3 regions of the Lysinibacillus sp. FW12 genome follow, and region 2 is predicted to be linked to each of the others. Evidence: a T-box and tRNA genes for the amino acid it is inferred to sense, from the RefSeq annotation. Region 2 holds a T-box; the other regions hold tRNA genes.
The links. The T-box of region 2 lies ahead of metG (methionine--tRNA ligase). A T-box ahead of a tRNA ligase gene usually reads a tRNA of that ligase, here a tRNA-Met.

Region 1 (9,763 bases), 710 kb from region 2:
AGGAGCGTGATAGGATGAAGTGTCCAAATTGTCAGCATGAGAATCTTTCAGACAGCAAATTTTGCTCTGATTGTGGCAGTAAACTTATGAATTCATCATTATTAAAACAAGGTATCCCAACATGGGCAATTATCGTATTATCGGTCTGCTTTCTTGCCATCGGTGGACTAGGCTATGCATATTGGGACTTTTTCACTGATAAAAAGAATCAAACTACTACTTACTCAGAAGTAAATGATAAGCAACAGGTAAATACACAGCAAGTTTCCTCTGAAGAACTCACAAAAAAACAAGAAGCTCATGCACAGCAGGTTGATCGTGTCACCCTAATAAAGGAAATTCAACAAAAGGTATTCACGGTCCTCAGTAACAATAGTCAAGGTTCTGGCTTCCTGTATAAAAAGGGTGGTTATGTTATTACAAATGCACATGTTGTTCAAGGAGAAGTGGATGTCACGCTTCGTAATGCCAATGGTCAAGAATCACCAGGAACGGTTATCGGTATATCAGACCGCTACGACATTGCTTTAATTCATGCACCTAGCTATCAAGACACACAACCGTTGGGAATTGAAACAACCGAATCACCTATTGGCTTAGAGGTTATTGCATTTGGTAGTCCACAAGGCTTTGAAAATTCAGCATCTATTGGCTATATAACAGGCAATAAACGGGACATGAAGCTTGAAAACTTTATTTATAAGCAAATTTATCAGGTAGATGCACAAATTGATAAGGGGAGTAGCGGTGGCCCATTGGTTGATGTCAATACAGGCAATGTCATAGGGATTAATTCTCTACTTTACACAACTGAAACAAGTACTAACTTTGCTTTCTCCATCCCTCTTTACGTTATGCTTGACCAATTTGAAGGATGGGTTGCTAAACCACTTTCTGCAAATGAGGTTCGTGCTGTTGCGAATGTTTATGAAAATAGTCAACAATCCACTATTGAAACAAAATCCACTAACGAAACAGATGCTTTGCTAGCAGGGCAATTCGTGCAAGCATTCCGTCTCTATTACGAGATGGCACTGAATGAAGGTGATTTTTATTGGATTATTGATATGCTTGCACCTGACAGTTCAGCTTATCAAGAACTAGAGAAATATATTAATGAAATTGCCTATCAAGGACATTACTTCTATTTTACTAATAATGAAGTGCTAGATGTACAATATTCAAATGGTCAATATTTCGTGGATATGAATGAAACATTTGATTTTTATGATGCACAAGGGAATTACCAATTCTATGATCGCTATAAAACCTATACAGTTATAACAGATGATTACGGTGCTTTTAAAATTTCTCACATTACCATTCACTAATAATTTCTTTGTCATTCGAAAACAAGGAAAAAAACAATCAATCGGAATGCTTTTAAAGTGTCTCAAAGGTTAGACACTTTTTCTTGCACTTACTACCTCAAATTTTCCCTTCATGATCAACTTCTTCGTCTATCATTTTTTATAAGAAATAAAAAAACTATACATTCATCTAATGCCGATGAATGTATAGTTTAATGATTAATTATTTAACAAAAATTTCTTCCACTTGATCTAGCATAATGTTGGCTGCTAAAATGCCTCCAGCAGTATTCCAAATAACATCATCTACTTTATGTGCATTGCCTTTTTGAACAGCCGTTAGGTTTTTCCAAAGTGGATCTTGTGTCCACTCCTGTTCAGTTGATAATGCTGAATCATCACCTGTTGGCATGTACGTGAAGTAGAAAATAACATCCCCATCCATTTGAGGAATTGCTTCTTTTCCTACTTCAATCGCTAAGTTACCTAATTTTGCATTATCTTTAAATAAATCTGCTTGTGCTGGCACACGTTTAAATCCTAAAGCATCAAAAATAACGCCTGAGAATGAATCTGTGTAATAGATACGAGATTTATCTGCCATAAAGCGTACAAATGAAACTTCTTGGTTTGTTTGTTCTCCAAGCTTTTCTTTCAGCGCTAGTAACTTATCTTCGTAGGCTTTTAGCACCTCTTGTCCCTTTGTTTCTTGATTTACTGCTTTTGCGTATAATTTAAAGTTCTCTTTCCAATCACCACGTAATGTGTCTGAAAACACAGTTGGCGCAATTTTGCTAAGCTTCGCATAATCTTTTTCTTGTCGTAATTTATTACCGATGATTAAATCTGGCTTTAAAGAAGCGATTTTTTCGATATTAATTTCATGTTCGATACCGACAACTTCCACACCGTCCATTTGATCCTTAATGTGATCATACCATGGATCGCCTGTCCAAGATTGTACTGCACCTACTGGTTTAATTCCTAGTGCTAATAATGCTTCTGTTCCTTCATTTGTTAAAACAACGATACGCTTTGGTGTATCTTTTACTTCAGTTGTACCCATTGCATGTTCGACACTGTATGCATTGCTTTCTTTTGATTTCTCATCTTTGGTAGTATCTTTAGAATCGCCACATGCTGCTAGCACAAAAATAGCCATAACAGCTAGCAAAACTAATAGTTTTTGAAATGCTTTTTGCACCTTTTCTTCCTCCATTGTATATGATAAAATGTTTAGGCATATTAGACGAGAATGAAAATCACTTTCATCTAAGATCGATATTAATCGTATTGTATGTATCTATTAATGTCAATCATTAATTTAGTAATTTTTTAGAAAAGAGTATAGTTCAATATGATATTAAAAAATAATTATTCCAAGATAATGGCTTTACTAGTAGGGGTTGTTCTCTTACTTCTTTGTATGGGGATTAGTATTGTTTACGGTTATGCGAATACTTCTATTCAAACGACCTATGAATCTTTTATACAATTTAACAATTCAAATGAGCATATTATTATTCAAAATGTTCGTATTCCAAGAGCACTTATAGCCAGCTGTGTTGGTGCTTCGTTAGCTATTACAGGCGTGCTTATGCAAACCTTAACAAAAAATCCATTAGCCTCTCCAGGAATCTTGGGTATCAATGCAGGTGCAGGCTTTGCTGTTGTCTTTGCCATGATTTTTTTCCATATTTCCAGCCTGCAATCTTTTGCATGGATCGCATTTCTAGGTGCAGCAATCGCTGCTTTATCCGTTTATTCGATTAGTTTTTCAGGTAGGGATGCTGTTACTCCCGTGAAAATCACTTTAGCAGGGGCTGCCATTAGTGCACTTTTTGCTTCATTTACACAAGGTTTACTCGCTACTAATGAAGCTGAACTCGATCAAGTATTGTTTTGGTTAGCTGGCTCTGTACAGGGTAGAAAACTTGAAATTCTACTTTCTGTTCTTCCTTATTTAGTAATCGGATGGATAGCAGCACTCATTATTTCTTCCAAAATGAATATTCTTGCTCTTGGAGATGATGTAGCAAGAGGATTAGGATTACGATTAGGGCTGATGAAAATCTTAGTAGGACTTATCGTTATTTTTTTAGCAGGTGGCGCTGTTGCGATTGCTGGTCCCATTGGTTTTATTGGCATTGTCGTTCCCCATTTTGCGCGAAAGTTTGTCGGCACTGATCATCGATGGCTTATTCCTATGGCTGCGTTACTTGGAGGGATTCTTTTATTGCTGGCTGATGTTGCGGCTCGTTATATTATTATGCCCCAAGAAGTTCCAGTAGGAGTTATGACGGCTATGATTGGCACACCATTCTTTATTTACCTTGCGCGAAAAGGTGGAAAAAATAAATGAAACATGTAAAAACAATTCGTTTACTTCAACAAAAATTTTCTTTTTTATTAGATGTACAAGCTGCAAAAAAATTAATGGTGATTAGTCTACTAGCAGTTGCTGTTTTCTTTTTTAGTGCATCATTTGGTGATTCTTTCATCAATCCATTAAAGGTTTTACAAGCTTTTCTTGGTTACGGGTCAGATTTTGATCAGCTAATCATTATTGATTTCCGAATGCCTCGGATTTTCATTGCTGCCTTTGCTGGAATGGCGTTAGCCGTAGCAGGTGCCATTTTACAAGGAATCGTAAAAAATCCACTTGCCTCACCTGATATTATCGGGATATCAGCTGGTGGTGGTGCAGCAGTTGTTGGATTCTTAGCTATTTTCAGTGATTCTAATCACTCTTTAACAGTTAGTATAGAATGGTTACCATTAGCAGGCTTTATAGGAGCTACTGTTGTCGGATGTATTGTCTATCTATTTGCTTGGAAAGATGGTGTCACACCAAATCGTCTTGTCTTAATCGGTATTAGCGTGTCAGCTTTTATGCAAGCTATTACTACCATGTTAATGATTATCGGGCCAATTTATCAAGCGAGTGAAGCGAATAAATGGATTACGGGTAGTGTCAAAAGTGCAGATTGGGATCAAGTACAAATCGTTGTACCATTGATCATCGTTCTACTACTTATTACATTCTTTATTACACGACAGTTAAATGTTCAAGAACTAGGTGATGATACAGCGTCAAGCCTTGGGCAATCTGTTCAAAAAACACGCCTTTACTTAATCCTATTATGTTCCAGTCTAGTAGCGAGTGCTATAGCATTTGCTGGCGCCATTGGGTTTGTAGGATTAATGGCACCTCATATTGCACGACGCATTGTTGGTTCATCATTCGGTGTACTTATTCCAGCATCTGCAGCAATCGGAGCATTGCTTGTGATGATAGCAGATATTATTGGTCGTACTGCTTTTAGCCCGTTAGAAGTACCCGCTGGTGTCTTTACCGCTGCCATTGGTGCTCCCTATTTTATCTATTTACTATTTAGAAATCCTAATAAATAAAGGAGTCTATACTACATGACTGAATCGTTATTAACCAAATCCCTTACATTAAGTTATGGTGATTCCAATATTATCGAAGATCTCAATTTATCTATCCCTTTGAATGAAATTACTGTATTAATTGGAGCGAATGGCTGTGGTAAATCCACACTCCTACGCTCCATCGCTCGATTATTAAAACCTAAAAAAGGTTCCGTTCTATTAGATGGAGAGGATATTTTTAAATTATCAACAAAGCAGGTGGCTAGAAATCTTTCGATTCTTCCCCAATCCCCTGTTGCACCAGAAGGCCTAACTGTCCTACAGCTTGTGAAGCAAGGTCGCTATCCTTACCAAAGCTGGCGTCAACAGTGGACGGAAAAGGATGAAGAAATCGTATTAAATGCCTTAAGAGCAACAGGCACAGAGCATTTACAAGATAGACCAGTGGATGAGCTATCAGGAGGACAACGTCAACGTGCTTGGATTGCTATGACGCTTGCTCAAGATACGGATATTATTCTTTTGGACGAGCCTACGACATACTTAGATTTAACTCATCAGATAGAAGTTTTAGATTTATTGTACGAGTTAAACCAACAGCAAAAGCGAACGATTATTATGGTATTACATGATATTAATCTCGCATGTCGCTATGCCGATCATATTATTACTGTCCGTGATCGTGGTGTCTATCGTCAAGGTAAACCAGAAGAAATTATGACAACTGATTTAGTTAGTCATGTGTTTGACCTTGATTGCCAAATGACGACAGATCCAATATTTGGTACACCTCTATGCATTCCATATGGAAAAGGACGTAGAATTTCATAGCTTCTTAGTAAAATTAAAAGCCTACACAGATTAAACTATCCTGTGTAGGCTTTAATTTATGGTAGCTATATTATAAATCTATGACTAAAATTAAAAAGTGCAGTAGATGAAATTCATCTACTGCACTTAGTATGACCCGTACGGGATTCGAACCCGTGTTACCGCCGTGAAAGGGCGGTGTCTTAACCACTTGACCAACGGGCCAATGGCGGAGAAGGAGGGATTTGAACCCTCGCGCCGGTTACCCGACCTACACCCTTAGCAGGGGCGCCTCTTCAGCCTCTTGAGTACTTCCCCAAATAAAAAATGGCTCCGAAGGCAGGACTCGAACCTGCGACAACCTGATTAACAGTCAGGTGCTACTACCAACTGAGCTACTTCGGAATAATGGTGGGCCTAAATGGACTCGAACCATCGACCTCACGCTTATCAGGCGTGCGCTCTAACCAGCTGAGCTATAGGCCCTTGGAGCGGGTGATGGGAATCGAACCCACGACATCAGCTTGGAAGGCTGAGGTTTTACCATTAAACTACACCCGCATAAATGGTGGGTCAGGACGGAATCGAACCGCCGACACTTAGAGCTTCAATCTAATGCTCTACCAACTGAGCTACTGACCCATTTCGTCCATGCTAAGCTTGCTCACTCTTTTGCTTCTCATGTTTTTCATTATAATAATGGCGGTCCCGACCGGGATCGAACCGGCGATCTCCTGCGTGACAGGCAGGCATGTTAACCGCTACACCACGGGACCTTTTGGTTGCGGGGGCCGGATTTGAACCAACGACCTTCGGGTTATGAGCCCGACGAGCTACCACTGCTCCACCCCGCGATAATGATATTCTGTTTCGAGTTTTTAAAGCACCATTTATAAAAATTTAAAACTGGAGGAGGTAGAGGGATTCGAACCCCCGCGCGGTGTTACCCGCCTGTCGGTTTTCAAGACCGATCCCTTCAGCCAGACTTGGGTATACCTCCGTTACACTATATAAATGGTGGACCTTGCAGGACTCGAACCTGCGACCGGACGGTTATGAGCCGTCTGCTCTAACCAACTGAGCTAAAGGTCCTTTAAGATGGCGGCAGAGGGGATCGAACCCCCGACCTTACGGGTATGAACCGTACGCTCTAGCCAGCTGAGCTACGCCGCCAGGATCTTTATACTGGTTATTTACTATGGTGGAGCCTAGCGGGATCGAACCGCTGACCTCCTGCGTGCAAGGCAGGCGCTCTCCCAGCTGAGCTAAGGCCCCATAATTTTAGGAAATGGTCGGGAAGACAGGATTCGAACCTGCGACCCCTTGGTCCCAAACCAAGTGCTCTACCAAGCTGAGCTACTTCCCGTTCGTTCTTTTGGCGCGCCCGACAGGAGTCGAACCCATAACCTTCTGATCCGTAGTCAGACGCTCTATCCAATTGAGCTACGGGCGCATAATAAATGGTGCCGAGGACCGGAATCGAACCGGTACGGTAGTCACCTACCGCAGGATTTTAAGTCCTGTGCGTCTGCCAGTTCCGCCACCCCGGCACATTTGGAGCGGAAGACGAGGTTCGAACTCGCGACCCCCACCTTGGCAAGGTGGTGTTCTACCACTGAACTACTTCCGCATGTGCATAAGTTTTTTTATCTGGCAATGAAAATAATGGTGCGGGTGAAGGGAGTCGAACCCCCACGCCTTGCGGCGCTAGATCCTAAGTCTAGTGCGTCTGCCAATTCCGCCACACCCGCTTATTATTATTTCAAAATGGTGAGCCATGAAGGACTCGAACCTTCGACCCTCTGATTAAAAGTCAGATGCTCTACCAACTGAGCTAATGGCTCGAAAAAATGGTGCCGGCTATAGGAATCGAACCCACGACCTACTGATTACAAGTCAGTTGCTCTACCTGCTGAGCTAAACCGGCATATGGTGGAGGATGACGGGCTCGAACCGCCGACCCCCTGCTTGTAAGGCAGGTGCTCTCCCAGCTGAGCTAATCCTCCTGGGTATTATGCCTAGCGACGTCCTACTCTCACAGGGGGAAGCCCCCAACTACCATCGGCGCTAAAGAGCTTAACTTCCGTGTTCGGTATGGGAACGGGTGTGACCTCTTTGCCATCATCACTAGACTATTTTATGTATCTTGTTTTGAAGTTGTTTACCTGTCCTTCAAGACAAGAATTATTGTATAACGTTTTTTAACATTGTGCAATACTTTTTTATAAAAAAAAGAAATTATTACTTTTTAAAGATATTTTTGTTAAGTAAGAGAAAATATTGCCCTGCAAAATATTATATCAATTGTTGTTTCAAAAGAAAACAATTATTTTTCTTGATATGTTTTATAGCCTAAAATCTATAATAAAACAAGTGAAGGCCTTATGATTTCCCTCACTTGTTATCTAATGAAATGGTTGAAAGCTCTATTGTTAATCTTGTAATTTCTTCAATTGTTGTCGAAGGGCCAAAAGAGATTCTAAAAAATTGACGTGCTGCTTCCAAAGAAAAACCCATCGATAAAATAGCCTTCGTTCCAGATTCACTATGAATATCACATGCGCTACCTGTAGAGATACAGATTCCCGACTCGTTCAGCTTTAAAAGAACATATTGGCCCTCTAATCTATCCATCATTACACCACAAATATTAGGTAATTGCTGCTTACATTCTATTAGCTTGCATGATTCAGGCAGTTTACTTTTTAAAACTCCTCTTAACATCACATAATGTTGTAATTCATATTGATAGTTTTCAATTGCAGCTGCAAAGGCCACAATTGCAGGCGTATCTAATGTACCTCCTCTTAAACCTCTCTCATGTGTCACACCTGGTGTTAATGCTTGCACGCGGATGGAGGGATTTAGATAAACCGCACCACACCCCTTTGGCCCACCTATTTTATGAGCCGAAATTGTAATAGCATCTATTCCTTTTGGTATAGCTAATTTTCCAAATGACTGAACACAATCAATATGACAGTAAACACCTGATTCTCCTGCCAGCTCTATTATTTTCTTCAGAGGCTGAATGGAGCCAATCTCTGAATTAACATGTTGAATGGTAATCAAAGCCGTGTCTAATCGTATTGTTTTTTGAAGTTCCTGCAAATCAATACAACCATCCTTCTTTAACGGCAATTTTGTCACTTCATACCCCATTTTCTCAAGTGTATTCAAAGCTGCGTGCACTGACGTATGCTCAGCTTGAGATGAAATAATATGCTTCCCTTTTTTAGAGGCTAGTGCTAATGACAAGATGGCCATAATATTTCCTTCTGTTCCGCTCCCAGTGAAAATAATACCATCGCTAGTTACGCCTAGAGCTTGCGCTACAACTTCTCTTGACTGTTGCACGAAATAATGCGCTTGTCCTCCTAGATCATGAAGACTTGAACTGTTTCCATAATAACGCTGCGCTACCCCTATATAGGCATCAAGAGCTTCCTTCATCATAGGTGACGTTGCAGCATAATCCATATAAATCATCATCTTCTTCCTCTCTAATTCATCGGGTCTTGTTTTCTTTTTTATTTTATGTAAAGATAGGTGTCAAGACAATTGTAAAGAAGGTATAACTATGGATGTAAAGACAGACGTCCTTATCATCGGCAGTGGTATTGCGGCACTTCAGGCTGCTTTACTACTCGAAGAACATTTTCAAATACAAATTGTTACAAAATCTTCTGTTTATATGAGTAGCTCTTATCGTGCACAAGGTGGTATAGCAGCCGTTACAAGCAAAGAAGATCATATCAAACATCATATTGCTGATACATTGAAAGCTGGAGAATATCATCATGAAAAAAGAAATGTGGAAACACTTATAGAAGACGGCACTAAAATTATGCAGAACTATTTAAAAACTGGTCTCCCAATTGATCGTCACCTCGATGGAAAACCTGTTCTAGGACTAGAGGGGGCACATAGTCATCATCGTATTTTACATGCAGGTGGAGATCGAACTGGTCAAATTTTCATAGATTATTTGCTTCATAAACTTTCACCCAAAACAAAGGTCAATTGTTATGAAATGGCTTATGAGCTTTTACTGAATACAGATGGTGATTGTATAGGTGTACTCACTAAAGGCGAAAAAGGGATTAAACGCTATTTGGCTCATCATGTTATTTTAGCCACAGGAGGTGCAGGTGCACTTTATTCAAGCACATCCAATTATTCAAACAATACAGGAGATGGTATTGCTTTAGCATTTCGTGCAGGCGCTGCGATCAGTGATATGGAAT
Region 2 (9,763 bases):
AAAGAAAAATACTGGACAAAATGATATCCGAGAACTAGAAGCAAAGTTGATGAAGCAATTAGATGAAATACTAGAGGATAGTAAAGCACAGTTTGAAGAGGTGGTTGATTTGTTAAAAAGTTATTCGGGTTAGGGGGTGTGACGATGGAAAATGATATTGTGAAAAACAATGATCCAATACAGCTCCAACAAATGATTATTTTTTTAAGGGCAGAGTTAGCTAAGTATAAAAATGAAGTAAAAAGACTAAGGGACAGTGATTATTACGCATTGGTACTAAGACTTGAACGAGAGAATGTACAATTAACAAGGCTTAGAAAAGAACTTTCGATGGAGCTTTTAAAGTTGAAGAGAGACTTTGATAAGGAGCTGCAGGCATATGATGAAGAGATTCAAAAGCGAGAAGTCCAAAGAAAAAAACAAATTGCATCAATAGAGTCTTTATTAAAGGAAATCGCTGAATTGCGGGCTGAAAATAAATTATTAAAGGAAAGCCAACAAGTTTCGAATGAAGCTACAATTGATATTGACTATAAAGCGATTGTCGGAGGGCTTGAAAAAAAATTAAACGACTTTACATCAGCAGCAGGTAGTCATATGGAAAAAATGATAGAGGTCTTGGAAAAATCATATAGAGATAAAATAGAAACGGACAGCCTTCATCAACACTTGATAAAAGAGTTGGAGAGGAAAAATTCAGAGATTGAAAGATTATCAAATGAAATGGAAAAACAAACTAATGATATGAATAAGGAAATGAAAAAGTCCATTCATATTGAGGAGCAAATAGATTATAGATTACGTATACTCGATGAATTAGATCAAAAATTAGACGAGCTGGCATTAGAAATCAATAGAGAGCAGGTATAGCTATGAATTTATACAGACTGTTTCAAAATGTTTACTTTTGAAACAGTCATTTTTATTCTGGAATGGAACCCTCTCAATGCGGTTCTCGAACCGCTCAGAAGGTAGGTGAATCCGCTCAAAGGTAGGGCATAACCGCTCGAAAGGATGGAGAATCCGCTCAAAGGTAGGGCATAACCGCTCGAAAGGATGGTGAACCCGCTCAAAGAAAAGGCATAACCGCTCGAAAGGATGGTGAACCCGCTCAAAGAAGGCATCAACCATCTAAAGGAATCTGCTCAAAAGAAGGATAAACTTAATCCCTAACGGTTACTTTCTTCAAATTACTTCGTTTCTCTGTGTAGTGTCTTGCGTTTTAAGCGAGGAGAGTACTTTTTTAGCTCCAACCTTTCAGGGTTATTACGTTTGTTTTTAGTTGTTATATAGTTTTTATCACCTGTTTCGGTGCAGGCTAATGTTACTTGTACACGCATAAATAGGCCTCTTTTTAAATGGTAATTATTACGATTTAATTATTGTATTTAAGATTAAATATTGTCAAGTTTATTTTTGAAGGTAATAAAAAGCTTTGCATTTTTCAATATTGTATGTTTAAATTACAAATTGTAAATAGTAATAATTACGATTTAAGGAGTTGTAAACATGACAAAGAGAATTCCTGTTACTGTATTAAGTGGGTATTTAGGATCCGGTAAAACGACGATGATGAACCATGTATTGCAGAATAAGAAAGATTTACGTGTTGCTGTTATCGTCAATGATATGAGTGAAATTAATATTGATGCTGGGCTTATTGCGAATGGTAGCGGTATTTCACGAACGGAAGAAAAATTTGTGGAGCTATCCAATGGCTGTATTTGTTGTACATTACGAGAGGATTTATTGCAGGAGGTGGAACGTCTCGCTAAACTTGGTAATATTGATTATATATTGATCGAATCAACAGGGATTAGTGAGCCAATACCCGTGGCACAAACATTTAGTTACTTAGACGAGGAGCTAGGAATTGATTTAACGAAATTTTGTCAATTGGATACGATGGTTACGGTTGTAGATGCACATCGCTTTTGGCATGATTTTCAGTCAGGGGAAAGCTTGTTGGAGCGGAAGGAAGCAGTTGGCGAATTAGATGAGCGTGATGTTGCAGACCTGCTTATTGATCAAATTGAATTTTGTGATGTCCTTGTGGTAAATAAGTGTGATTTAGTATCTGTGGAAGAGCTTGAACGATTAGAACGTATTTTGCGTGCGCTGCAGCCCGAAGCAAAACTGATTCGTACAACAAACGGTGTTCTTGATCCAGTTGACATATTAAATACAGGTCGCTTTGACTTTGAGCGTGTATCAGAATCAGCTGGTTGGTTAAAGGAGTTAGAACTGGGCCATGAGAATCATACGCCAGAGACAGAGGAATATGGGATTTCTTCGTTTACTTATAAACGCAAAAGACCATTCCATCCTATGCGATTTGTTGAGTGGTGTGATCAAATGCCAGACTCGATCGTACGAGCAAAGGGGATTATTTGGAGTGCAAGACACCAGGATGTTGCGTTATTACTATCACAAGCAGGATCATCTGCAAAAATTGAACCTGTTTCATATTGGGTAGCAGCTTTGTCTAGTACTCAGCAACAGAATGTATTCCAACAAAGTCCAGAAGTGTTGGAGGATTGGGATGAGGAGTTCGGAGATCGATTGACTCAGCTTGTTATGATTGGTATTGATCTAGATAAAGAGGAGATTATCAAACAGTTAGACAGCTGCTTATTAACAGATGAAGAATTTCGTAACCCATGGGAGCTTCTACAAAATCCGTTTAACTGGGAATGGCATTAATAAGAAAAGAAGATTTCGGTTAAGACTCCGAAATCTTCTTTTGGAATACGTTATTATAATTTGTTGCATCTCGCAATGCCTTTTCTTCTATAGGGATTCGTACAGAGAGCATTGTAATGTTTAGTAATGTAAAGCAAAACGCGGTAAAGTAAGCTTGAAACATAATCGGTAAAAGGAGAATTTCCAAACAAACGACAGCATAATTTGGGTGACGCATATATTCATATGGACCTTTACGAACAACTTGAGCATCAGGTAATATGAGGATTTTTGTATTCCAAAAAGTCCCTAAGGAGCGAATACACCAGATCCGTAATGCCTGAACAGCTATAAATAATATAAAAAATAATGGAAATAAGGGCGAGAGACCATTGTTATTTGTAACGACTTCCACAATTAAAAACAAGAAAAAACTAATATGCATAGTAACCATATACGGGTAGTGAGAAGAACCTTCTTCATAAGCTCCTTGTGAAAGCATCCACTTCTCATTGCGCTTGGCAATGACTACTTCTGTCAGTCTTTGTAGAATGACAAGAGTTAAAATTAGATAGAAGATCATGTTACTCCCTCCAGTTTAATAATACAGCTTCTGCACAAAAACCAGGGCCAAGAGCGACGAGTAAACCTGTATCCTCCACTTGTCCTTCATGTAGCATAAATTGCTCTAATACATATAACACTGTTGGTGATGACATGTTGCCATGGTGGCGTAATATTTCCCGAGAAATGTCGGTTTTTTGGGAAGAAAGATAAAGTGTGTCCTCATATGCTTGTAATACTTTTTTTCCTCCAGGATGAGCAATGAAATGAGTAAGTTGTTCGCTGTACATTCCTTGTTCCATTAAAAATTGTTCAATGAAAGGTCCTAGCCAATTGGTGATAATGGCAGGAATACTTTTTTGAAAGATGACATGGAGCCCATTATTTTTAACATCCCATCCCATGACACTTTCTGAATCTGGCATCCATTTAGAGCCTGTAGCTAGAATAGTAGGGGACGGAACTTTTGTGTCTATTGCTATTTCATCTCCGCAAATGAGAATACAAGCGGCACCATCTGCAAAAAGTGATGCACCGATTAAATTACTTTTAGAATAATCATTTGGCTGAAAAGTGAGGCTACATAACTCAACACAAACAACAAGCACCTTCGAATGGGGATGTGCTTTACAAAAATCATAAGCTCTACTAATTCCAGCTGCTCCACCTGCGCAGCCAAGCCCCCAAAGTGGAATACGTTTAAGTCGATCTGAAAAGGTAAGCTTGTTCATAACACGCGCATCAATGCTAGGTGTTGAAATGCCCGTACTACTAACAAAAATAATGGCATCAATTTCTTCGGGAGAAATTGGGGAAAATAAAAAGGCGTTATTTTCTAAACACGCTTGGATGACGTTCACGCTATATTGTGTAGCTAATTCAATATATAATTCGTTACGTTCCTCAAAAGAGTGATTCGTACGATGCCATTCTGGTGGTACACAAAAATGTCGTGTGTCGATACCACCATTTTCAAAAACCTTTAAATATCGCTCTAGTTTTGGGATTTTTGCATAGAAAAGCTCTTTCGTTAGTTCCTCTGCATTTGCTTGCTGTAATGTGTAGGGCGGTTGATGTGTGCTAATAGAAATGATTTTAGGCAATCCAACATCTCCTCGCAGTTAGTGGTCTTGTTCATTCTATGCGTTGAGGATTGGAATAAATGCTTATAAAATTGGAATTGACAATTTCTGAAAATTTAGCTATATTAATAACAACAAAATGGAAAGTAGGTGATGTGACATGATGAATAGATCTGTTTTTAGTGAACTGCAATTCGGTTTGTTCAATTTCACACGCCTAAACTATACAACATGACACCGTGCTATAGCTCGGAGTATTTGTGTACCTTTTAAACGTGCCTGTGAAACCTTGTAACTGCCGAATTGCAGATACAAGGTTTTTTTATCGTGGTCCCAAATTGCTGAACCGCGATATAGCCTATGGTGTAAGTGTCAATTGCAATTACGCTAAAAGGCATCATGATATGTACGTTTAGGAGGAAATTAAATTGAAATTAACAACATTAGGTTTTACAACTTATTTTGAAGAGCAAATGATAGAAATGAAAAAACAGCCAAAACTGAAAAACTGTGTGCCTGCAAGGGTTACCTTAGAACATAAACATTCTTATCGTGTGTTGGCCGAAGAGGGAGAATGGCTAGCGACAATTGCTGGTCATTATGCCTATACGTCTTTAGCTCGTGAGGACTATCCTGCGGTTGGTGATTGGGTACTAGTAGAGAAAATGCCAGGTGAGGAACGAGCGATCATTCATCAATTATTCCAGCGCAAGTCTGTCTTTTCACGTAAAGTGGCAGGTCAAGAAATTCAAGAGCAGATTGTCGCATCGAATGTCGATATTGTATTACTTGTTATGAGCTTGAATGCGGATTTTAATATTCGACGTATGGAACGCTATTTAGTGGCCGCATGGGATTCAGGTGCAAAGCCTGTTATTGTACTGACAAAAGCGGATTTATGTGAGGATGTTGCAAGCCTAGTTCAAGAAGTGGAGACCGTGGCATTTGGCGTAGATATTTTTGTAACGAGTGCTTTATCTGGTGAAGGATTAATGGAGATTCAGGCATTATTTCAAGAAGGAGTGACGGGGGCGTTACTGGGCTCTTCAGGGGCAGGTAAATCAACATTAACGAATGCATTATGTGGAGAAATGCTGATGAAGGTAGCGGGTATTCGTGAGGATGATGCTAAAGGACGTCATACAACGACACATCGAGAGTTAGTAATGTTACCTACTGGAGGCTGTTTGATTGATACGCCAGGAATGCGAGAACTTCAATTATGGGATCAAGGTGATAGCTTGGCGTCGAGCTTTCAAGATATTGAAGAACTAGCAACAGCTTGCCGCTATCGTGATTGCACCCATCAAACAGAGCCTTATTGTGCAGTACAGCAAGCTATTATAGATGGTGATTTGGACCAATATCGTCTGCAGAGCTACTTTAAGCTACAACGAGAATTGGCTTATATCGAACGTAAAACAAATGCCCAGGCAAAGCTTGAGGAACAGCGTAAGTGGAAGCAAATTACAAAGGGATTGAAAAAAAGAAATAAATAATCATTAGGAGCACTTCTATGACAGTTCAACATATCAATCATTTACTATTTTCGGTTTCTAATTTAGAGGAATCCATCGCTTTTTATGAAAATGTTTTCGATGCTAAGCTATTAGTAAAGGGGAAGACTACAGCCTATTTTGATGTAAATGGGCTGTGGCTTGCCCTTAATGTAGAAAAGGATATACCGCGCAATGATATCCAGCATTCCTACACACATATTGCCTTTACGATCTCTGAGGATGACTTTGATAAAATGTATGATAGATTAGTGCAATTAAAGGTTAATATTTTAGCAGGTAGAGAAAGAGACGAAAAGGATAAAAAATCGATTTACTTTACGGACCCTGATGGCCATAAATTTGAATTTCATACGGGAACTTTGCAAGACCGTTTGAGTTATTATAAGAAGGAAAAGCTGCATATGGAGTTTTTTGATCATTAATCAAGGAGTGATTCAATGAATAAAGCGTTTATTTTTGATATGGACGGTACATTATTTCAAACCAATCTCATTTTAGAGCCTGCACTTGATGCAACATTTGATGTACTACGTTCAAAGGGCTTATGGCAGGGAGAAACGCCGATAGAAAAGTATCGAGAAATTATGGGTGTACCATTACCTGTTGTCTGGGAAACATTATGTCCTATGCATTCGGTAGAAATACGTGAAGAGAGTAATGTCTTATTTCATGTAAAGTTGATTGAGCAAATACGTAATCGTAAAGGGGCATTGTATCCACATGCTGAACAAGCCCTTGCAGCATTGTCAGAGAATTATCCGTTATACATAGCGAGTAATGGGCAGGTTGACTATTTACAGGCAATTGTTGAAACATATCAATTAGGACGCTTTATAAAGGGAATATATAGCATTCAATCTATTGCAAGTGGTCATAAATCCGAATTGGTCAAAAAGGTAATAATTGAAAATGGAGTACAGGACGGAGCAGTAGTAGGAGATCGATCTTCTGATATTCAGGCTGCACATGACAATCAGCTACTGTCGATAGGCGTTCGTTTTGACTTTGCGCAAGATAACGAATTAGCGAAGGCCGATATTGTCATAGAGGATTTAACAGCATTATTAAACATAACGCTAGATTAATTACCTACAAACATTCCTCCCTCAACTTTTGGTGAAGGGCTGCTATAACGACAATCATTGCAATCTCGCACAAGAAAGAGTAAAATAGTGCCAATCCTATAAGAAAAGCATTGAAAAGGAAAAGTAAATTGGACTAGCATTTTGTAGAGAGCCTCTGTTGGTGGAAATGAGGTAAATGACCCCTTTTGAAAATGACCTTTGAGCTTCGTACCGAAAGCTTTTTAGCAAGTAGATTACGACGAGATGGGCACTCGTTACAACAGCGGCAGTATCTTTTATTTATTGAATGAGACGTACTGATAGAGGCAAATAGTGTGAGCTATTTGTAAATATAGGTGGTAACACGGGTATACTCGTCCTAATCAGATTTGATTAGGGCGATTTTTTTTACCATTTTTTATGTGAGGGGAGCAATTTAGAATGACAATTGTTATTGGAGGAGCTTGGCCGTATGCAAATGGCTCTTTGCATTTAGGTCATGTTGCCGCATTATTACCAGGTGATATTTTGGCTAGATATTACCGACAAAAAGGCGAGCAGGTGTTATATGTATCGGGCAGTGATTGTAATGGCACGCCTATTTCAATTCGTGCAGCACAAGAAAATACTACAACAGAGGCTATTGCCAATCATTATCATGATGAATTTACAAGATGTTTCAATGACTTAGGATTTACTTATGATTTATACACAAGAACGGACGCAGAGCATCATCATGAATCGGTTAAGGCTTTATTTTTACAGCTGCTTGCTAACAATTTCTTATACAAGAAAAAAATTGAACAGGCTTACTGTGAGACAGATAAGCAATTTTTACCGGATCGTTTTGTCGAAGGGATATGCCCGAATTGTGGTGCGAAGGCAAGAGGTGACCAGTGTGATAACTGCTCAGAAATTTTAGATCCGCTAGATTTAATTGATAAGCGCTGCAAAATTTGTGGGAATGAGCCAGTGATTAGAGAGACAGAACATTTTTATTTTACCTTTAGTCAATTTCAAGGAAGGCTCGAGTCTTATTTAGCGGAAGCAAAGGCAGAAAAGCGTTGGCGGGATAATGCTATAGGATTGACGGAGCGCTATTTGGCAGAGGGAGTCCCTGACCGAGCGGTAACAAGAGATTTACCAAATGGTATAGATGTTCCAGTGCCTGGCTTTGAGGGGAAAAAGATATATGTTTGGATTGAAGCAGTTGCAGGGTATTTAACAGCCAGTCTAGAATGGGCAAAAGAGCATCAAATAGCAATAGAAGACTTATGGAATGAAGAAACCATTTCGTATTATGTCCATGGTAAAGATAATATTCCTTTCCATACGGTTATTTGGCCTGCAATTTTAATGGGAATCGGAGCTAAGGCTTTACCAACACATATCGTATCGAATGAATATTTAACATTAGAAAAACGCAAATTATCTACTAGTCAAAATTGGGCTGTGTGGGTACCTTATATTCTAAGTCGCTATGATGCAGATTCTATTCGTTACTTTTTAACAATAAATGCGCCAGAAAACCGTGATACTGATTTTTCATGGCGCGAATTTATTTATAGCCATAACGGTGAACTACTAGGAGCCTATGGTAATTTTGTGAACCGTACATTGAAGTTTATTGAGAAATCATTCTCTTGTCAGGTGCCACAAGCGGAAGTGGATAGCGACATTCGTAAACAAACGATTCAGCTATTTAATGAAGCAGGTACTCTTATAGAGGCTGGTCATTTCAAACAGGCGTTAGAGACTATTTTTGAGTATATTCGAGGGGCTAATCGCTATTTTGACGAACAACAGCCATGGCTACAGGTAAAAGAAAATGTGAAGGCTGGCAATCATACATTAGCAACCTGCGTCTATATTATTGCTAATCTAGGCCAGCTACTACATCCGTTTCTACCGTTTTCAGCTGAGAAAATAAGAAACATGTTAGGCATCAATGATATGATGTGGCATGAACAAGTGGAACTGCCTGCAATCATTCAAGATGTGACGCCATTGTTTGAACGTCTAGATGTAGAGCGAATTGATGAGGAGTATCAAAAATTACTGAGGGACAGTCTCTAGCATCAAAAAGCAGTATGACTCTTAAAGCCATACTGCTCTCTTCTATTATTTAATTCATCACAGGTGTTAATTTTGCCACGACAATGCTATTGATGGCATTAATATAGGCAAGGGCGCTTGCCTTTAATATATCTGTATCTGCTGCTTTAGCAATATACTTTTCACCTGCATGCTCAATCGTAATTTTTACTTTACCTAAAGCTTCTTTGCCTCGTGAGACACTATTGATATTGTATTCCACAAGCTTTACATCAATGTTTGTAATTTCTGCAATGGCTGAATATAAAGCATCAATTGGGCCAGAGCCCACTGCACTTGCTTTAAACACCTCGCCACCTTTACAGATCTTAACACTTGCAGAAGGGAAGCTTGCATTGCTGACGACTTGTAGATCTTCGAAATCAAAGAATTGGTCACTGTAGTGTGTAGCGTTCTTATTGTTGGCATCATGCTTTTCATAATAGCTTTCAACAATAACGTATAAATCGTGATCGTATACTTCTTTTTTTGCATCGGCTAGCTTTAAGAAGCCTTCAAAAATCCCTTCAAATTCATCTGTTGAAAGATTAGAAAACCCTAATTTTTCAAGAGCATTTTTTACGGCATGACGACCAGAACGAGCTGTTAGTACTAGCTCCATATCATCAAGACCTACGTCTTCGGGATGGACAATTTCATAAGCATCACGAGATTTTAGCAACCCATCTTGATGGATACCAGAAGAATGAGCAAATGCATTATCTCCTGTAATGGCTTTATTGACCTGAACATCTAA
Region 3 (9,763 bases), 700 kb from region 2:
CTACAGCCGCGGGAATCTTTTTAGCATTTCATTTTATTTTATGGTTTGAGTCACTCAACTATACTTCTGTCGCAAGTTCAACAGTTCTGGTAACGCTACAACCTTTGTTTGCCTTTGTGGGGACATACTTTTTCTTTAAAGAAAAGATAACGATGAAAACAATCGTTGCTGGAACAATTGCTATTGCGGGAAGTATTTTAATTAGTTGGGGCGATTTTAAAGTAAGTGGGACAGCTTTTTACGGAGATATATTAGCGCTCATTGCTTGTGCACTTGCTACAGCTTATTTTTTATTAGGACAGGATGTACGCAAAAGATTATCGTTAATGACTTATACAATGGTTGTTTATGTAGTGAGTACAATTACTTTATTTATCTATGTACTAATTAAAGGAGAATCATTTGGACCGTATTCTTCTTCTGATTGGTTATGGTTTGTCTTATTAGCGTTAATACCTAATTTATTTGGTCATACTTTATTTAATTGGTCTATTAAATACGTAAGTACGAATGTTGTTTCAATAGCTATTCTCTTTGAGCCGGTTGGTGCAGCTCTTTTAGCATTGTGGATATTTAAGGAGTATTTAATCGTTACCCAAATCTTTGGTGGGTTAATTGTATTAGTAGGAATCCTATTGTTTGTAATTGATATAAAAAAGATTTTTAAATTTTTTATGAAAAATGCTTGATTTTAAAAATGATATATTATATATTATTACTTGTCCTTAACAAGAAGGAACACTTGAAAAAAAGAAATTTAAAAAGTTGTTGACTTCTCGTTGAGAATGAGATATGATAGTAAAGTCGCTAAAACGACTTAAACAAAATGAACCTTGAAAACTGAACAAGCAAAACGTAATCAATAAAGTTTTAAGTAACTAGTTTCGGCTAGTGAACAAAACAAAATTTTGGACATCAAAATTGATGCCAGCAAAACAATTTGAGCTAATCAAATTTCTTTTATGGAGAGTTTGATCCTGGCTCAGGACGAACGCTGGCGGCGTGCCTAATACATGCAAGTCGAGCGAACAGAGAAGGAGCTTGCTCCTTTGACGTTAGCGGCGGACGGGTGAGTAACACGTGGGCAACCTACCTTATAGTTTGGGATAACTCCGGGAAACCGGGGCTAATACCGAATAATCTGTTCCACCTCATGGTGGAACACTGAAAGACGGTTTCGGCTGTCGCTATAGGATGGGCCCGCGGCGCATTAGCTAGTTGGTGAGGTAACGGCTCACCAAGGCGACGATGCGTAGCCGACCTGAGAGGGTGATCGGCCACACTGGGACTGAGACACGGCCCAGACTCCTACGGGAGGCAGCAGTAGGGAATCTTCCACAATGGGCGAAAGCCTGATGGAGCAACGCCGCGTGAGTGAAGAAGGTTTTCGGATCGTAAAACTCTGTTGTAAGGGAAGAACAAGTACAGTAGTAACTGGCTGTACCTTGACGGTACCTTATTAGAAAGCCACGGCTAACTACGTGCCAGCAGCCGCGGTAATACGTAGGTGGCAAGCGTTGTCCGGAATTATTGGGCGTAAAGCGCGCGCAGGCGGTCCTTTAAGTCTGATGTGAAAGCCCACGGCTCAACCGTGGAGGGTCATTGGAAACTGGGGGACTTGAGTGCAGAAGAGGAAAGTGGAATTCCAAGTGTAGCGGTGAAATGCGTAGAGATTTGGAGGAACACCAGTGGCGAAGGCGACTTTCTGGTCTGTAACTGACGCTGAGGCGCGAAAGCGTGGGGAGCAAACAGGATTAGATACCCTGGTAGTCCACGCCGTAAACGATGAGTGCTAAGTGTTAGGGGGTTTCCGCCCCTTAGTGCTGCAGCTAACGCATTAAGCACTCCGCCTGGGGAGTACGGTCGCAAGACTGAAACTCAAAGGAATTGACGGGGGCCCGCACAAGCGGTGGAGCATGTGGTTTAATTCGAAGCAACGCGAAGAACCTTACCAGGTCTTGACATCCCGTTGACCACTGTAGAGATATAGTTTCCCCTTCGGGGGCAACGGTGACAGGTGGTGCATGGTTGTCGTCAGCTCGTGTCGTGAGATGTTGGGTTAAGTCCCGCAACGAGCGCAACCCTTGATCTTAGTTGCCATCATTTAGTTGGGCACTCTAAGGTGACTGCCGGTGACAAACCGGAGGAAGGTGGGGATGACGTCAAATCATCATGCCCCTTATGACCTGGGCTACACACGTGCTACAATGGACGATACAAACGGTTGCCAACTCGCGAGAGGGAGCTAATCCGATAAAGTCGTTCTCAGTTCGGATTGTAGGCTGCAACTCGCCTACATGAAGCCGGAATCGCTAGTAATCGCGGATCAGCATGCCGCGGTGAATACGTTCCCGGGCCTTGTACACACCGCCCGTCACACCACGAGAGTTTGTAACACCCGAAGTCGGTGAGGTAACCTTTTGGAGCCAGCCGCCGAAGGTGGGATAGATGATTGGGGTGAAGTCGTAACAAGGTAGCCGTATCGGAAGGTGCGGCTGGATCACCTCCTTTCTAAGGATTATTTCGGAATACAAACCTTGGGTTTGTAAGATTACGTTTTGCGTTCAGTTTTGAAGGTTCATTCTTCCGAATGAAATACTTCAAAACTTGTTCTTTGAAAACTGGATAAAACGACATTGAAATTGTAACAAACACATTTATTTTTTAAGTTTTTTATAGGCTTAATAACATCAGTAAGGTTTCAAGACACAAGCAGTTCTAGGAAGCAATCGAGTGAATGAAGGAGCGTACTTCAGTACGTGACTGATTGAACGAGTGAAGCTGACAACGAAATGCGATGTGTATTGAAAGCTATAGGTTAAGTTATTAAGGGCGCACGGCGAATGCCTTGGCACTAGGAGCCGAAGAAGGACGGCACTAACACCGATATGCTTCGGGGAGCTGTAAGTGAGCTTTGATCCGGAGATTTCCGAATGGGGGAACCCACTACGTTTAATCGCGTAGTATCTTGACGTGAATACATAGCGTCTTGAAGGCAGACCCAGGGAACTGAAACATCTAAGTACCTGGAGGAAGAGAAAGAAAAATCGATTCCCTGAGTAGCGGCGAGCGAAACGGGAAGAGCCCAAACCAAGAGGCTTGCCTCTTGGGGTTGTAGGACACTCTATACGGAGTTACAAAAGAGCGAGTTAGATGAAGCGACTTGGAAAGGTCCGCCAGAGCAGGTAAAAGCCCTGTAGTCGAAAGTTCGTTCTCTCCTGAGTGGATCCTGAGTACGGCGGAACACGTGAAATTCCGTCGGAATCCGGGAGGACCATCTCCCAAGGCTAAATACTACCTAGTGACCGATAGTGAACCAGTACCGTGAGGGAAAGGTGAAAAGCACCCCGGAAGGGGAGTGAAAGAGATCCTGAAACCGTGTGCCTACAAGTAGTTAGAGCCCGTTAATGGGTGATAGCGTGCCTTTTGTAGAATGAACCGGCGAGTTACGATTACGTGCAAGGTTAAGCTTTAGAAGGCGGAGCCGCAGCGAAAGCGAGTCTGAATAGGGCGAAATAGTACGTGGTCGTAGACCCGAAACCAGGTGATCTACCCATGTCCAGGGTGAAGGTAAGGTAACACTTACTGGAGGCCCGAACCCACGCACGTTGAAAAGTGCGGGGATGAGGTGTGGGTAGCGGAGAAATTCCAATCGAACTTGGAGATAGCTGGTTCTCTCCGAAATAGCTTTAGGGCTAGCCTCGTGATGAGAATACTGGAGGTAGAGCACTGTTTGGACTAGGGGGCCATCCCGGTTTACCGAATTCAGACAAACTCCGAATGCCAGATATTTATACACGGGAGTCAGACTGCGAGTGATAAGATCCGTAGTCAAAAGGGAAACAGCCCAGACCACCAGCTAAGGTCCCAAAGTAATCGTTAAGTGGAAAAGGATGTGGCGTTGCACAGACAACCAGGATGTTGGCTTAGAAGCAGCCATCATTTAAAGAGTGCGTAATAGCTCACTGGTCGAGTGACGCTGCGCCGAAAATGTATCGGGGCTAAACGATTCACCGAAGCTGTGGATTGACATCTACGATGTCAGTGGTAGGAGAGCGTTCTAAGTGCGTTGAAGTCAGACCGGAAGGACTGGTGGAGCGCTTAGAAGTGAGAATGCCGGTATGAGTAGCGAAAGACGGGTGAGAATCCCGTCCACCGTATGACTAAGGTTTCCTGAGGAAGGCTCGTCCGCTCAGGGTTAGTCGGGACCTAAGCCGAGGCCGACAGGCGTAGGCGATGGACAACAGGTTGATATTCCTGTACCACCTCCTCACCGTTTGAGAAATGGGGGGACGCAGTAGGATAGGGTAAGCGCGCTGTTGGTTATGCGCGTCCAAGCAGTAAGGCGTGTGTGTAGGCAAATCCGCACACTGTAACGTTGAGCTGTGATGGCGAGTCCGTATGGACGAAGTTCCTGATTTCACACTGCCAAGAAAAGCCTCTATCGAGGTGAGAGGTGCCCGTACCGCAAACCGACACAGGTAGTCGAGGAGAGAATCCTAAGGTGTGCGAGAGAACTCTCGTTAAGGAACTCGGCAAAATGACCCCGTAACTTCGGGAGAAGGGGTGCTCTTGAGCGTGCAAGCGCATGAGAGCCGCAGTGAATAGGCCCAGGCGACTGTTTAGCAAAAACACAGGTCTCTGCAAAACCGTAAGGTGACGTATAGGGGCTGACGCCTGCCCGGTGCTGGAAGGTTAAGAGGAGTGGTTAGCGCAAGCGAAGCTGCGAATTGAAGCCCCAGTAAACGGCGGCCGTAACTATAACGGTCCTAAGGTAGCGAAATTCCTTGTCGGGTAAGTTCCGACCCGCACGAAAGGCGTAACGATCTGGGCACTGTCTCAACGAGAGACTCGGTGAAATTATAGTACCTGTGAAGATGCAGGTTACCCGCGACAGGACGGAAAGACCCCGTGGAGCTTTACTGTAGCCTGATATTGAATTTTGGTACAACTTGTACAGGATAGGTAGGAGCCAGAGATCTCGGAGCGCCAGCTTCGAAGGAGGCGTCGGTGGGATACTACCCTGGTTGTATTGAAATTCTAACCCATGCCCCTTAGCGGGGCAGGAGACAGTGTCAGGCGGACAGTTTGACTGGGGCGGTCGCCTCCTAAAAGGTAACGGAGGCGCCCAAAGGTTCCCTCAGAATGGTTGGAAATCATTCGTAGAGTGTAAAGGCACAAGGGAGCTTGACTGCGAGACCTACAAGTCGAGCAGGGTCGAAAGACGGGCTTAGTGATCCGGTGGTTCCGCATGGAAGGGCCATCGCTCAACGGATAAAAGCTACCCCGGGGATAACAGGCTTATCTCCCCCAAGAGTCCACATCGACGGGGAGGTTTGGCACCTCGATGTCGGCTCATCGCATCCTGGGGCTGTAGTCGGTCCCAAGGGTTGGGCTGTTCGCCCATTAAAGCGGTACGCGAGCTGGGTTCAGAACGTCGTGAGACAGTTCGGTCCCTATCCGTCGTGGGCGTAGGAAATTTGAGAGGAGCTGTCCTTAGTACGAGAGGACCGGGATGGACACACCGCTGGTGTACCAGTTGTCTTGCCAAAGGCATCGCTGGGTAGCTATGTGTGGACGGGATAAGTGCTGAAAGCATCTAAGCATGAAGCCCCCCTCAAGATGAGATTTCCCATTACGCAAGTAAGTAAGATCCCTCAAAGACGATGAGGTAGATAGGTTCGAGGTGGAAGTGTGGTGACACATGGAGCTGACGAATACTAATCGATCGAGGACTTAACCAAATTGTTTGAAGCAGTCAATGTACGTTTATCCAGTTTTGAAAGAACAACTCTTTCATAAGAGCTTTTATACATAGTGTATTTTGAAGCTTAACATATAGGAACTTCTGCTAAGAATGCTATATCCTTATTGTAATGCAGAAGACAGCACATCTACGTGCAAGTCTAGTGATGATGGCAAAGAGGTCACACCCGTTCCCATACCGAACACGGAAGTTAAGCTCTTTAGCGCCGATGGTAGTTGGGGGCTTCCCCCTGTGAGAGTAGGACGTCGCTAGGCATAATACCCAGGAGGATTAGCTCAGCTGGGAGAGCACCTGCCTTACAAGCAGGGGGTCGGCGGTTCGAGCCCGTCATCCTCCACCATATGCCGGTTTAGCTCAGCAGGTAGAGCAACTGACTTGTAATCAGTAGGTCGTGGGTTCGATTCCTATAGCCGGCACCATTTTTTCGAGCCATTAGCTCAGTTGGTAGAGCATCTGACTTTTAATCAGAGGGTCGAAGGTTCGAGTCCTTCATGGCTCACCATTTTGAAATAATAATAAGCGGGTGTGGCGGAATTGGCAGACGCACTAGACTTAGGATCTAGCGCCGCAAGGCGTGGGGGTTCGACTCCCTTCACCCGCACCATTATTTTCATTGCCAGATAAAAAAACTTATGCACATGCGGAAGTAGTTCAGTGGTAGAACACCACCTTGCCAAGGTGGGGGTCGCGAGTTCGAACCTCGTCTTCCGCTCCAAATGTGCCGGGGTGGCGGAACTGGCAGACGCACAGGACTTAAAATCCTGCGGTAGGTGACTACCGTACCGGTTCGATTCCGGTCCTCGGCACCATTTATTATGCGCCCGTAGCTCAATTGGATAGAGCGTCTGACTACGGATCAGAAGGTTATGGGTTCGACTCCTGTCGGGCGCGCCAAAAGAACGAACGGGAAGTAGCTCAGCTTGGTAGAGCACTTGGTTTGGGACCAAGGGGTCGCAGGTTCGAATCCTGTCTTCCCGACCATTTCCTAAAATTATGGGGCCTTAGCTCAGCTGGGAGAGCGCCTGCCTTGCACGCAGGAGGTCAGCGGTTCGATCCCGCTAGGCTCCACCATAGTAAATAACCAGTATAAAGATCCTGGCGGCGTAGCTCAGCTGGCTAGAGCGTACGGTTCATACCCGTAAGGTCGGGGGTTCGATCCCCTCTGCCGCCATCTTAAAGGACCTTTAGCTCAGTTGGTTAGAGCAGACGGCTCATAACCGTCCGGTCGCAGGTTCGAGTCCTGCAAGGTCCACCATTTATATAGTGTAACGGAGGTATACCCAAGTCTGGCTGAAGGGATCGGTCTTGAAAACCGACAGGCGGGTAACACCGCGCGGGGGTTCGAATCCCTCTACCTCCTCCAGTTTTAAATTTTTATAAATGGTGCTTTAAAAACTCGAAACAGAATATCATTATCGCGGGGTGGAGCAGTGGTAGCTCGTCGGGCTCATAACCCGAAGGTCGTTGGTTCAAATCCGGCCCCCGCAACCAAAAGGTCCCGTGGTGTAGCGGTTAACATGCCTGCCTGTCACGCAGGAGATCGCCGGTTCGATCCCGGTCGGGACCGCCATTATTATAATGAAAAACATGAGAAGCAAAAGAGTGAGCAAGCTTAGCATGGACGAAATGGGTCAGTAGCTCAGTTGGTAGAGCATTAGATTGAAGCTCTAAGTGTCGGCGGTTCGATTCCGTCCTGACCCACCATTTATGCGGGTGTAGTTTAATGGTAAAACCTCAGCCTTCCAAGCTGATGTCGTGGGTTCGATTCCCATCACCCGCTCCAAGGGCCTATAGCTCAGCTGGTTAGAGCGCACGCCTGATAAGCGTGAGGTCGATGGTTCGAGTCCATTTAGGCCCACCATTATTCCGAAGTAGCTCAGTTGGTAGTAGCACCTGACTGTTAATCAGGTTGTCGCAGGTTCGAGTCCTGCCTTCGGAGCCATTTTTTATTTGGGGAAGTACTCAAGAGGCTGAAGAGGCGCCCCTGCTAAGGGTGTAGGTCGGGTAACCGGCGCGAGGGTTCAAATCCCTCCTTCTCCGCCATTGGCCCGTTGGTCAAGTGGTTAAGACACCGCCCTTTCACGGCGGTAACACGGGTTCGAATCCCGTACGGGTCATACTAAAAAACAGTAACTGCATTTGCAGCTACTGTTTTTTTTATATTTAGATAGATATATAATTACTCATTATTTAGTGCGCTTTCATCCATATATACTACTTCCCAAATATGCCCATCTACATCTTGGAATCCCCAGCCGTACATAAATCCGTGATCTTGTGGTTCACTGTAAGGTTTACCACCAGAGGCTAGTGCTTTATTTACTAATTGATCTACTTGTTCTCGGTTTTCAGCGGAAAGACATAATATCGCCTCTGCAGAAGTAGCTGTATCTGCAATCTCCTTCTTTGTAAATCCTTTGAATCGTTCTTCTACCATTATTAATGCAAAGATATTTTCGCTAATAATCATTGAAGCTGTTGTTTCATCACTAAATTGTTGATTAAATTCAAAACCTAAGTCTTTAAAAAAGTTGATTGATTTGTTAAGATCTTTTACTGGTAAATTGATAAATATATTTTTCGATTGAAAAGCCATTGATTATCACCTCCAAATCGACAGTATCATAGAAAATAAATCCATGTCAATTTCTACAAGTAAATGGATTTCATTTATTTCCCAACATCCTTAATCAAAAAAGTATAAGTCATATCAAAAAATGAACGACGTTTTTCATAACTCCTTAACTTTACAAAAAAAGCAGAAATATTGATACAACAACATGTCTGCTTTTAAAATTCTTCTTGTTACCCCCGTACAAGCATTCTTTCAAGTGAGCTAAGTGCTTCAGCGGTAGTATGTTCATCTACTTGTATACGGTTATGAGGTTGCCCCTGTTCAATACTTTCAAGACTCCATAGTAAATGTGGAAGGTCTATTCGGTTCATAGTTAGACAAGGACAAAAATTTTCATTTAGCGAAATAATATGTTTATCTGGATGTTGCTTAATGATACGATTGACAAGGTTCATTTCTGTTCCAATGGCCCATGCAGATCCGCTTGGTGCTCGATTGATTGTATCAATAATGTATTTTGTCGAGCCGGCATCATCAGCTGCTGCAACAACTTCACGACTACATTCTGGATGAACAATAATCCTCATTGTGGGATGTTCTTTGCGAATGACTTCCGTATGTTGAACTGTAAACCCCTCATGCACAGAACAATGACCCTTCCACAGAATAACCTGGATGTTTTCAAGTGATTCCTTAGTTTCGAGCATATTTTTATGAGGATTCCAAACGGCCATATTTTCAAGGGGAATACCTAAATCATAGGCGGTATTTCTCCCTAAATGTTGATCGGGTAAAAAGAAAATACGCTGTTTTTGTGTAAATGCCCATTGTACAAGCTCCCTTGCATTCGATGATGTAACACAGGCACCACCATGTCGTCCCGTAAAGGCTTTAATGGCCGCGGTTGAATTGACATAAGTTAGAGGAATAATCGTATCGCCAAAGAGCTGTTGAAGGATTGGCCATGCTTGTTCTGTTTGATAAATATTCGCCATATCAGCCATCGAACAGCCTGCACGCATATCTGGTAAATAGACATGTTGCTGTTTCATTGTCAGCATGTCTGCCGTTTCTGCCATAAAATGTACACCACAAAATACGATATGTTCAGCCTCCTTATTAGCGGCAGATAATTGAGCTAGTTGTAGAGAATCACCAGTTGCATCAGCAAATTGAATAACCTCATCTTTTTGATAATGGTGTCCTGGGATAAAAAGTTTAGAGCCTAATTTTTTCTTTATTGCTAAAATACGAGATTCCATTTCCTCTACGGATAATGTCCGATAATGCTCAGGAAGTAGTGTCGTCTGTTGTAATAAACTAGTGATGGACAAGGGAATGAGCTCCTTTCATTTGAACAAGTGCACTAATATCAAAAGCTTTGACAGAATGGGTTAATGAACCAAGTGAAATCCACTGAA

Region 1: it encodes a tRNA-Met, which carries the amino acid that the T-box ahead of metG (methionine--tRNA ligase) is inferred to sense. The anticodon was not compared.
Region 3: it encodes a tRNA-Met, which carries the amino acid that the T-box ahead of metG (methionine--tRNA ligase) is inferred to sense. The anticodon was not compared.

Annotation. Positions count from the first base shown of each region.
Region 1 covers NZ_CP139094.1:1,165,486-1,175,248, reverse strand. Annotated here, with positions in the region: gene SJW71_RS06090 (trypsin-like peptidase domain-containing protein) at 15-1,331, shown strand; gene SJW71_RS06085 (ABC transporter substrate-binding protein) at 1,534-2,529, opposite strand; gene SJW71_RS06080 (FecCD family ABC transporter permease) at 2,668-3,672, shown strand; gene SJW71_RS06075 (FecCD family ABC transporter permease) at 3,669-4,724, shown strand; gene SJW71_RS06070 (ABC transporter ATP-binding protein) at 4,740-5,537, shown strand; tRNA gene SJW71_RS06065 (tRNA-Glu) at 5,670-5,741, opposite strand; tRNA gene SJW71_RS06060 (tRNA-Ser) at 5,744-5,834, opposite strand; tRNA gene SJW71_RS06055 (tRNA-Asn) at 5,845-5,921, opposite strand; tRNA gene SJW71_RS06050 (tRNA-Ile) at 5,926-6,002, opposite strand; tRNA gene SJW71_RS06045 (tRNA-Gly) at 6,004-6,077, opposite strand; tRNA gene SJW71_RS06040 (tRNA-Phe) at 6,083-6,158, opposite strand; tRNA gene SJW71_RS06035 (tRNA-Asp) at 6,217-6,292, opposite strand; tRNA gene SJW71_RS06030 (tRNA-Met) at 6,296-6,370, opposite strand; tRNA gene SJW71_RS06025 (tRNA-Ser) at 6,424-6,516, opposite strand; tRNA gene SJW71_RS06020 (tRNA-Ile) at 6,532-6,608, opposite strand; tRNA gene SJW71_RS06015 (tRNA-Met) at 6,616-6,689, opposite strand; tRNA gene SJW71_RS06010 (tRNA-Ala) at 6,716-6,791, opposite strand; tRNA gene SJW71_RS06005 (tRNA-Pro) at 6,806-6,882, opposite strand; tRNA gene SJW71_RS06000 (tRNA-Arg) at 6,893-6,969, opposite strand; tRNA gene SJW71_RS05995 (tRNA-Leu) at 6,978-7,066, opposite strand; tRNA gene SJW71_RS05990 (tRNA-Gly) at 7,072-7,146, opposite strand; tRNA gene SJW71_RS05985 (tRNA-Leu) at 7,183-7,267, opposite strand; tRNA gene SJW71_RS05980 (tRNA-Lys) at 7,285-7,360, opposite strand; tRNA gene SJW71_RS05975 (tRNA-Thr) at 7,368-7,443, opposite strand; tRNA gene SJW71_RS05970 (tRNA-Val) at 7,447-7,522, opposite strand; rRNA gene rrf (5S ribosomal RNA) at 7,533-7,648, opposite strand; gene SJW71_RS05960 (cysteine desulfurase family protein) at 7,911-9,005, opposite strand; gene nadB (L-aspartate oxidase) at 9,097-9,763, shown strand, end outside.
Region 2 covers NZ_CP139094.1:454,038-463,800, forward strand. Annotated here, with positions in the region: gene SJW71_RS02425 (hypothetical protein) at 1-133, shown strand, start outside; gene SJW71_RS02430 (hypothetical protein) at 145-870, shown strand; gene rpmG (50S ribosomal protein L33) at 1,191-1,340, opposite strand; gene SJW71_RS02440 (GTP-binding protein) at 1,510-2,703, shown strand; gene SJW71_RS02445 (isoprenylcysteine carboxyl methyltransferase family protein) at 2,723-3,265, opposite strand; gene SJW71_RS02450 (type III polyketide synthase) at 3,267-4,349, opposite strand; gene rsgA (ribosome small subunit-dependent GTPase A) at 4,757-5,827, shown strand; gene fosM (FosM family fosfomycin resistance protein) at 5,845-6,270, shown strand; gene SJW71_RS02465 (HAD hydrolase-like protein) at 6,286-6,933, shown strand; T-box leader at 7,035-7,297, shown strand; gene metG (methionine--tRNA ligase) at 7,354-8,988, shown strand; gene SJW71_RS02475 (2-isopropylmalate synthase) at 9,038-9,763, opposite strand, start outside.
Region 3 covers NZ_CP139094.1:1,154,087-1,163,849, forward strand. Annotated here, with positions in the region: gene SJW71_RS05820 (DMT family transporter) at 1-689, shown strand, start outside; rRNA gene SJW71_RS05825 (16S ribosomal RNA) at 960-2,511, shown strand; rRNA gene SJW71_RS05830 (23S ribosomal RNA) at 2,817-5,744, shown strand; rRNA gene rrf (5S ribosomal RNA) at 5,906-6,021, shown strand; tRNA gene SJW71_RS05840 (tRNA-Val) at 6,032-6,107, shown strand; tRNA gene SJW71_RS05845 (tRNA-Thr) at 6,111-6,186, shown strand; tRNA gene SJW71_RS05850 (tRNA-Lys) at 6,194-6,269, shown strand; tRNA gene SJW71_RS05855 (tRNA-Leu) at 6,287-6,371, shown strand; tRNA gene SJW71_RS05860 (tRNA-Gly) at 6,408-6,482, shown strand; tRNA gene SJW71_RS05865 (tRNA-Leu) at 6,488-6,576, shown strand; tRNA gene SJW71_RS05870 (tRNA-Arg) at 6,585-6,661, shown strand; tRNA gene SJW71_RS05875 (tRNA-Pro) at 6,672-6,748, shown strand; tRNA gene SJW71_RS05880 (tRNA-Ala) at 6,763-6,838, shown strand; tRNA gene SJW71_RS05885 (tRNA-Met) at 6,865-6,938, shown strand; tRNA gene SJW71_RS05890 (tRNA-Ile) at 6,946-7,022, shown strand; tRNA gene SJW71_RS05895 (tRNA-Ser) at 7,038-7,130, shown strand; tRNA gene SJW71_RS05900 (tRNA-Met) at 7,184-7,258, shown strand; tRNA gene SJW71_RS05905 (tRNA-Asp) at 7,262-7,337, shown strand; tRNA gene SJW71_RS05910 (tRNA-Phe) at 7,396-7,471, shown strand; tRNA gene SJW71_RS05915 (tRNA-Gly) at 7,477-7,550, shown strand; tRNA gene SJW71_RS05920 (tRNA-Ile) at 7,552-7,628, shown strand; tRNA gene SJW71_RS05925 (tRNA-Asn) at 7,633-7,709, shown strand; tRNA gene SJW71_RS05930 (tRNA-Ser) at 7,720-7,810, shown strand; tRNA gene SJW71_RS05935 (tRNA-Glu) at 7,813-7,884, shown strand; gene SJW71_RS05940 (VOC family protein) at 7,947-8,363, opposite strand; gene nadA (quinolinate synthase NadA) at 8,573-9,676, opposite strand; gene nadC (carboxylating nicotinate-nucleotide diphosphorylase) at 9,663-9,763, opposite strand, start outside.